DNA from 2 places in the Paracoccus sp. NBH48 genome. Region 2 is predicted to be linked to the other one. Evidence: riboswitches for the same ligand, from Rfam matches in the RefSeq annotation. Region 2 holds a riboswitch; the other holds the start of a gene.

Region 1 (4,209 bases), on a different contig from region 2:
CGTGCCCAGCACCAGCGGAGAGGCGATCAGCGGCAGCATGCCTGCGGCCTCGACCCAACGGGCCCCGCCGCGGGCGATGGTCAGTGCCAGTGCCAGCGCCGCCCCCGACGACAGCAGGGCCGACGTCACCGCCATTGCGATGGAACGCAGGGCCGCATCCCAGACCTCGGGCGGCAGGCCGGTCAGGCGCGGCAGGCCCGTGGCCGCGACCGAGATCAGCGGCGCCAGCAGGAACATCGCCGCCGCCGTGATCACCGCCGCATCCGCCAGCCGCCGCCAGCCGCCGGGCGCGGGCGGCCCGCCCATCGCGTCCAGCCCTGCGCCGAACCCCGCCGGAACGGCAACGCGGGCGGCCAGCGCCGCCGCCCCGATGCAGATGGCGATCTGCACCATCCCCAGGGCCGCCGCGCGCCCCAAGTCGAAATCAAAGCGGAACGCCTGATAGATGGCCAGCTCCACCGTCGTGGCGCGCGGCCCCCCGCCCAGGGCCAAGGCCACCGTGAACGATGTCAGGCAGACCAGGAACACCGCCAGCCACACGCCGGGCAGGACGCCGCGCAGCATCGGACGTTCCAGATGGCGGGCGATGTCGCGGGGCGCGAAATCCAGGGACGCGGCCAGCCGGAAGCGTTCCGCGGGAATCGCCTGCCAGCCCTGCAGGATCAGCCGCACCGACAGCGGCAGGTTGAAGAACACATGCGCCAGGATCACCCCCTGCCAGCCATAGATACCGATGGCGGGCAGGCCCAGGGCCTCCAGCGCGCCGTTCAGCGCACCGTTGCGCCCGAAGATCGCGATCAGGCCCAGGACCGCCACGATCACCGGCAGGATGAAGGGCGCGCCCAACAGCGTGACCAGCAGCCCGCGCCCCCGGAACCGCCGCCGCGCAAGCGCGCGCGCGACCGGGACGGCCAGCGCCGCCGACAGGGTCGCGGACAGCGCCGCCTGCCACAGGGTGAACCAGACCGCGCGCAGATCCCATTCGGTGAGCCCCGACAGCCCGCCCGCGACCCAAGCCACCGCCGCCAGCGTGCCCAGGATCAGGGCGGCCAGCGCGCCCGCGATGGCGTGGCCGATGCTCAGCGGAAGGCCCGCTGCCATTCGTCCAGGGCGGGGGCGCGCAGGGCTTCTGCCTCGTCCTCGGACAGGAACAGGGTCTTGTCGGGGCGGGGCAGGTCGCGCATCACCTGCGGCCAGTCGGCTTGCGGCAGTTTTGCCGGCAGGGACCAGTTGGCCAGCGGGATCGTCGCCTGGAAATCGAGGGTCAGCACCCAGTCCATGAAGGCTTGCGCCAGCTCCGGCTGATCGGTGCCCGCGACCTGGGCCACCAGTTCGGCCATGAAGTAATGCCCCTCGGGGAAGATCGCGGCGCGCTTGGTGTCGTCCTCCTCGGCGGCGATGTGATAGGCGGGCGAGGTGGTGTAGGACAGGACCATGTCCGCCTCTCCGTCGGTGAACAGGCCATAGGATTCGGACCAGCCGCGGGTGACGGTCAGCACCTTGGGGGCCAGCTTGGCCCAGGCCTCGCCCGCCTGATCGCCATAGACCGACTTGACCCACAGCAGCATCGCCAGACCCGACACCGAACTGCGCGGGTCCTGGATGACGATGCTGATATCCTCGGCCTCCAGCAGCTCGGCAAAGCTGGCGGGCGGGTTCTCCAGCCGGGTGCTGTCATAGACGAAGGCCGTCTCGCCCCAGTTGTAGGGCAGGAAGATGTCGTCCTCCCATGCGATGGGCAGCGACAGGTCGGACGTGTCCTGCCCGTGCGGTGCGAACAGACCCGATGCGCGGGCGCGCGCGGTCATGTCGGTGTTCAGGCCGAAGACGATGTCGGCCTGGGTGCCCGCCCCCTCCATCAGGATGCGGGGCAGCACGTCGCCGGTCACGAATTGCAGGTCGCAATCGCAGATCGCCTCGAACCCCTCCTCGATGGCGGGGCCGGGGCCCCATTCGCTGGTGACGCTGTCGCCGGCATAGACGGTCAGGACGCGATCCTGGGCCAGGGCGGGGGTGGCCAGCAGCAAAGCGGGGATCAGGACGGATTTCATCGGCAGCCTCTCTTGTCGGAATGTCGAAAAGAAGGGGGTGCGCACCTTCCCTCCGCCGGTGTGAGCCGGATCAGGTTCAACGGGTCCGCTGTCGCGTCTCAGCCCGCATGGGGCACCCCGAGGTGATCCCGAATGTAGAGGTTTCGCGCGCCCGCGCAAGCGGATAGAACCCGCCCATGACCAAGGACATGTCTGATCAGCCCACGCCGATGATGGCGCAATATCTTGCAATCCGGGAGGCCAATCCCGGCGCGCTGCTGTTCTATCGCATGGGCGATTTCTACGAGATGTTCTTCGACGACGCGGTCGCCGCCGCCGCCGCGCTGGACATCGCGCTGACCAAACGCGGCACCCATGCGGGTGAGCCCATCCCGATGTGCGGCGTGCCCGTCCATGCGGCCGAGGGCTATCTGCTGACGCTGATCCGCAAGGGTTTCCGCGTGGCCATCGCCGAACAGATGGAGGACCCCGCGGAAGCCAAGAAGCGCGGGTCGAAATCGGTCGTGGCGCGCGACGTGGTGCGGCTGGTGACGCCGGGCACCCTGACCGAGGAATCGCTGCTGGAGGCGCGGCGCCACAATTACCTGGCGGCCTTCGTGGTGGTCCGCGAGGAGGGCGCGCTGGCCTGGGTCGACATCTCGACCGGCGCGTTTTCGGTGATGGATTGCCCCCTGCCGCGTCTGGCCCCCGAGCTGGCGCGGCTGGCCCCGCGCGAGGTCCTGGCCTGCGACACCGGGCTGGAGGAGCTGATCGGCGATGCGGGCGCGGTGATGACCGACCTGCATGCCAGCGCGTTCGACAGCAATGCGGGCACGCGGCGGCTCTGCGCGCTCTATGGCGTCGAGACGCTGGACGGGTTCGGCAGCTTCACCCGCGCCGAACTGGCCGCGATGGGCGCCATCGTCGATTATCTGGACATGACGCAGAAGGGCCGCCTGCCGCTGCTGCGCCCGCCCATGCGCGAACGCGCGGGCGGCACGATGCAGATCGACGCCGCGACCCGGCGCAATCTGGAGCTGACCCAGGCCCTGTCGGGCGGGCGCGAGGGATCGCTGCTGGCGGCCATCGACCGCACCGTGACCGCGCCGGGCGCGCGCCTCATGGAACGGCGGATCAGCGCTCCGTCGCGCGATCTCGCGCTGATCGCGGCGCGCCATGATGCGGTGGCGGCGCTGGCGGGGGATGCGCGGCTGCTCTCGGATCTGCGCGGCGCGCTGGCGCGGGTGCCGGACATGGACCGGGCGCTGTCGCGGCTGGCGCTGGACCGGGGCGGGCCGCGCGATCTGGCCGCGATCCGGGCGGGGCTGACGCAGGGCGCGGCGATCGCCGTGCGGCTGCCCGGCGACGCGCCGCCCGTGCTGCGCGATGCGGCGGGTGATCTGGTCGGCCATGAGGGGCTGGTTGACCTCCTGGACGATGCGCTGGTGGCCGAGCCGCCTTTGCTGGCGCGGGATGGCGGCTTCGTGGCCGAGGGGCATGACGCCGATCTGGACCAGACCCGTCGCCTGCGCGACGAGGGGCGGGGCGTCATCGCGGGCATGCAGGCCGATTACGCGGTCCTGGCCGGGGTCGGCAGCCTGAAGATCAAGCATAACAACGTTCTGGGCTATTTCATCGAGACGACGACCACCCATGCCGAGCGCATGATGGCCGCGCCGCTGAACCAGACCTTCATCCACCGCCAGACCACTGCGAACCAGATCCGCTTCACCACGGTGGAACTCAGCGAACTGGAAACCCGCATCCTGAACGCCCGCGACCGCGCGTTGGAGATCGAGCGGGGCATCTTCGACCGCCTGCGGACGGCGATCCTGGATCAGGCGGCGCGGATCGGTCAGGCCGCCCGCGCCCTGGCCGAGATCGACCTGGCCTGCGCCTTCGCCGATCTGGCCTCGGGCGAGGGCTGGGTCCGGCCGCGCGTCGATGACAGCCGCGCCTTCGTCATCGAAGGCGGCCGCCACCCGGTCGTGGAACGCGCGCTGCGCCGGAAGGCGGAAAGCTTCGTCGCCAACGACTGCGACCTGACCACCGGGGCCACGCCCGCGATCTGGCTGCTGACCGGGCCGAACATGGCGGGCAAGTCGACCTTCCTGCGCCAGAACGCGCTGATCGCGGTGCTGGCGCAGGCGGGCGCCTTTGTTCCCGCGCGGGCGGCGCA
Region 2 (4,209 bases):
GCGGGGGTTCCGTTGACCTCAATCCTCATGGACCAGTTCTCCCTTGGTTTCGGTGATCATGTAATCGGCCGCCTGGCGCGCCAGCGCGGGGGCCATCAGGTATCCGTGACGGAACAGCCCGTTCAGGTGCAGCACCCGCCCTCGGACGGTCACGCGCGGGATGTTGTCCGGAAATGCCGGGCGCAGATCGGCGCCCATCTCGACGATGGCGCTCTCTGCAAAGCGGGGATCCAGCGCATAGGCCGCCGACAGCAGTTCCAGCACCGACCGGGCGGTGGGGCGCGCACGGGATGCGCTTTCGATCTGGGTCGCGCCCAGCATGAACAGGCCGCCCGCACGCGGCACGATGTACAGCGGATGACGCGGATGCAGCAGGCGGACCGGCCGCGTCAGGGCGATGTCGGGCGCGTGCAGGACGACCATCTCGCCGCGCACGCCGCGGAGGTCGGGCAGGGCAGCGGACAGTCCGCGGGCATCGATCACCGGGCCTGCGACGTCGCCGGGTTCGGCGGTCGCGCATTCGATGCCGATGCCGCGCGCGGCCAGCCACGCGGCCAGATCCGCCAAGGCATGTCGGGGGTCCAGATGCGCCTCGGTTGGAAAGATCAGGCCGGGCCGGGGCTGCAGGTCTGGTTCCAGATCGGCGCTGTCGCAGGGGTGATGCGCCGTGGCACGGCGGGCAAAGCGGGCCAGCTCCGCCCGGTCGCGGTCCAGCGCCAGGACCAGCGTGCCGCGCCGCGTAACGGGCGTGATTGCGGACCAGGCATCGGCGGCTTCTGCGCCAAGGCGGGTGATCACGGGGTCGGCGGTCACGCCCTCGCACTGCGGGGCCAGCATGCCGCCGGCCCACCATGAGCAGCCGTGTGGGCCGGGCGCGCCTTTGCGGTCCAGGATGCGCGGGGTCAGCCCGCGCTGCACCAGCACATGGGCCGCGAACAGCCCGGCCACGCCCGCGCCGATGATGGTGACATCAGCCATGCGACCAGACCGCATGGAAATGATGCACCGGCCCGTGCCCCGACCCCACGCACAGATCGTCCGCCGCCGCGATCGCGCGTTGCAGATAGCGGTGTGCGACCCCCACCGCCTGCTCCAGCGGCAGGCCGTGTGCCAGGCCTGCGGCGATGGCCGCCGACAGCGTGCAGCCGGTGCCATGCGTGTTGCGGGTGGACAGGCGTCGGGCGCTGAAGGGCGTCGCCCCCTGCGCGGTCACCAGAAGGTCGGTGCAGATCGCGCCCTCGCCATGCCCACCCTTCATCAGCACGGCCCCCGCGCCCATGGCGCGCAGCGCAGCACCCTGTTCGGCCATCTGGGCCGGGGTGGTGGCCGGGGCACAACCCAGCAGGCAGGCGGCCTCGGGCAGGTTCGGGGTCAGCAGCGTCGCGCAGCCTAACAGGGCACGCAGCGCGTCGATGGCATCGGGCGGCAGCAGGCGGTCGCCCGATTTCGCCACCATCACCGGGTCCAGCACGATGGGCAGGTCGCAGCCGTCCAGACCACCCGCCACCGTGGCGATGGCCTGGGCCCCGCCCAGCATGCCCAGCTTGACCGCCCGGACGTCCAGATCGTCCAGAACGGCACGCATCTGCCCCGCGATCATCGCGGGGCTGGCCGGTTCGACCAAGGCCACGGTGCGGGTGTTCTGCGCCGTCAGCGCGGTCACGACGCTGGCGCCATAGCAGCCAAGGGCCGAAAAGGTCTTCAGATCCGCCTGAATGCCGGCGCCGCCGCCCGAATCGGACCCGGCGATGGTCAGGGCAATGGGTGCTGTCACGTCGTCCCCCGTAATGTGGCGGGTCGTGACCGGGCAAAGGGGTGGGGACACAGGGCGGGCCGACGGCCGCGCCGATATCTGCACCGTTCCCTCCGCCGGTATGACCCGGATCAGGTTCGATGGGTTGGCTGTCGCCTCTCAGCCCCTGTGACGGGACACCCCAACGGTTTGCCCCCCAAGGCTAGGCGCGGCGGGCGCGGGGCGCAAGGGGGGCTTTTCGCGCCCGCGCGATTGTCGCAGGATGGCGGGGCAGCGGACGGGGGACAGATGGACAGGCGCGGGCTGGAGATGACGGTGCTGATGTCGCCGGACATGGCGAATTTCAGCGGCAAGGTGCATGGCGGCGCGCTTTTGGCCTGCCTGGACCGGGTGGCCTATGCCTGCGCGTCGCGCTGGTCGGGAGAATATGCGGTGACCCTGTCCGTCGACCAGGTGACCTTCAAGGAGGCCATCCACGTGGGAGAGCTGGTGACCTTTCGCGCGCGGGTGAACCATACCGGCCGCACCTCGATGGAGGTCGGCATCCGGGTCGAGGCCGAGAACATCCGCCGCGGCACCCGCAGGCATACCAATTCCTGCTATTTCACCATGGTCGCGGTCGACGAACGCGGCCATCCTGTGCCGGTCCCCAAGCCCGAGCTTGAGGACGACATCGACCGCCAGCGCTGGCGGTCGGCCGAGGTCAGGCGCGCCATGCGGCGCGAGATCGCGGCCCGCCAGGAGGCCGCGTCGAACACCCCCTGATTGGGCGTGGACTTTGCGATCCAAACCGCGTAGGGAACCGCCTTTGGCCCTGCTAGTCCGGGGCGGCGGGTGCAGGGTGGGCCGGTCGCAGCGACGATAGGTGCCGCTCATCGGGTCGCTCACGGCCCCCGCATTTTGGCGAATCACATGACTGAACTGAATTTCCCCGCGCCGCTTCAGGCGGCGTTGGCCGACAAGGGCTATGAGACGTTGACTGCCGTGCAGTCGGCGGTGCTGGCGCCCGAGGCCGCGGGCCGCGACGTGCTGGTCTCGGCCCAGACCGGGTCGGGCAAGACCGTGGCCTTTGGCTTGGCGATGGGCGCGGACCTTCTGGACGGCGACCGCATCATCGCGGGCGAGCTGCCGCTGGCCCTGGCCATCGCGCCCACGCGCGAACTGGCGCTGCAGGTCGCGCGCGAGCTGGAATGGCTTTATGCCGGCACCGGCGCGCAGATCGCCACCTGCGTCGGTGGCATGGACTATCGCAACGAAAAGCGCGCCCTGCAGCGCGGCGCGCAGATCGTGGTCGGCACGCCCGGCCGCCTGCGCGACCATATCGACCGCGGCAGCCTGGACCTGTCGGACCTGCGCGCGGCCGTCCTGGACGAGGCCGACGAGATGCTGGACCTGGGCTTCCGCGAGGACCTGGAGTTCATCCTGGGCGCCGCCCCGGTCGAGCGCCGCACGCTGATGTTCTCGGCCACGGTGCCGTCGGCAATCGAGAAGCTGGCCCGCGATTTCCAGCGCGACGCCCTGCGCATCGCCGCCATGGGCGAGGCGCGCCAGCACGGCGACATCGCCTATCGCGCCTATACCGTGACCGCGCGCGACCGCGAGCCCGCGATCTTCAACCTGCTGCGCATCCACGAGGCGCAGACCGCCATCGTCTTCTGCAAGACGCGGGCCAACGTGAACCACCTGCTGGCGCGGATGTCGAACCGGGGCTTCAAATGCGTGGCCCTGTCGGGCGAGCTGTCCCAGCAGGAGCGGACCCATGCGTTGCAGGCGCTGCGTGACGGGCGCGCCCGCGTCTGCATCGCCACCGACGTGGCCGCGCGCGGCATCGACCTGCCGGGGCTGGAGCTGGTGATCCACGCGGACCTGCCAACCAACCCCGACACGATGCTGCACCGGTCGGGCCGCACCGGGCGTGCGGGCTCCAAGGGCGTGTCCGCGCTGATCGTGCCGTCGGCCGATTATCGTCGGGCACAGCGCCTGCTGCAGAACGCCAAGGTCTCGGCCGAATGGCTGGACGCGCCGACCGCGGACGAGGTGCGGGCGCGCGATGATCAGCGCATGCTGGACCATCCCGGCCTGCACGAACCCGTGGGCGACGACGCCGCCTTGGCCGCGCAGCTGCTGGAGCAGTTCAGCGCCGAACAGGTCGCCGCCGCCTTCCTGCGCCTGTGGCGCGAAGGCCGCCCTGCCGCCGAGGAATTGTCCGAGGCGCATGCGCCCCCTGCACCGATGGCTCCCCGTGCGCAGCGCGAGTTCGGCCCGTCTGTCTGGTTCACGCTGTCGGTCGGTCATTCCGGTCGGGCCGAGGCGCGCTGGCTGCTGCCCAAGGTCTGCGATGCGGGCGGGATCACCCGCGACAGCATCGGCGCAATCCGCGTCAAGCAGGACCTGTCCTATATCCAGATCGCGTCGGAAGTCGCCGCCAAGTTCGGCGATTTCATCGAGATCACCCC

Evidence for each region. A riboswitch is a leader RNA that binds a small molecule or an ion and turns the genes downstream of it on or off. The one in region 2 is predicted to bind thiamine pyrophosphate.
Region 1: it holds a riboswitch for thiamine pyrophosphate, as region 2 does, so the genes downstream of both, F1642_RS07720 (thiamine ABC transporter substrate binding subunit) here and thiD (bifunctional hydroxymethylpyrimidine kinase/phosphomethylpyrimidine kinase) in region 2, are expected to answer to the same signal.

The regions. Positions count from the first base shown of each region.
Region 1 is NZ_VUOJ01000004.1:171,605-175,813, reverse strand. Features, by position in the region: gene F1642_RS07725 (ABC transporter permease subunit) at 1-1,101, opposite strand, end outside; gene F1642_RS07720 (thiamine ABC transporter substrate binding subunit) at 1,080-2,051, opposite strand; TPP riboswitch at 2,082-2,181, opposite strand; gene mutS (DNA mismatch repair protein MutS) at 2,240-4,209, shown strand, end outside.
Region 2 is NZ_VUOJ01000002.1:188,565-192,773, reverse strand. Features, by position in the region: gene F1642_RS04420 (FAD-dependent oxidoreductase) at 19-978, opposite strand; gene thiD (bifunctional hydroxymethylpyrimidine kinase/phosphomethylpyrimidine kinase) at 971-1,774, opposite strand; TPP riboswitch at 1,845-1,947, opposite strand; gene F1642_RS04410 (acyl-CoA thioesterase) at 2,042-2,518, shown strand; gene F1642_RS04405 (DEAD/DEAH box helicase) at 2,666-4,209, shown strand, end outside.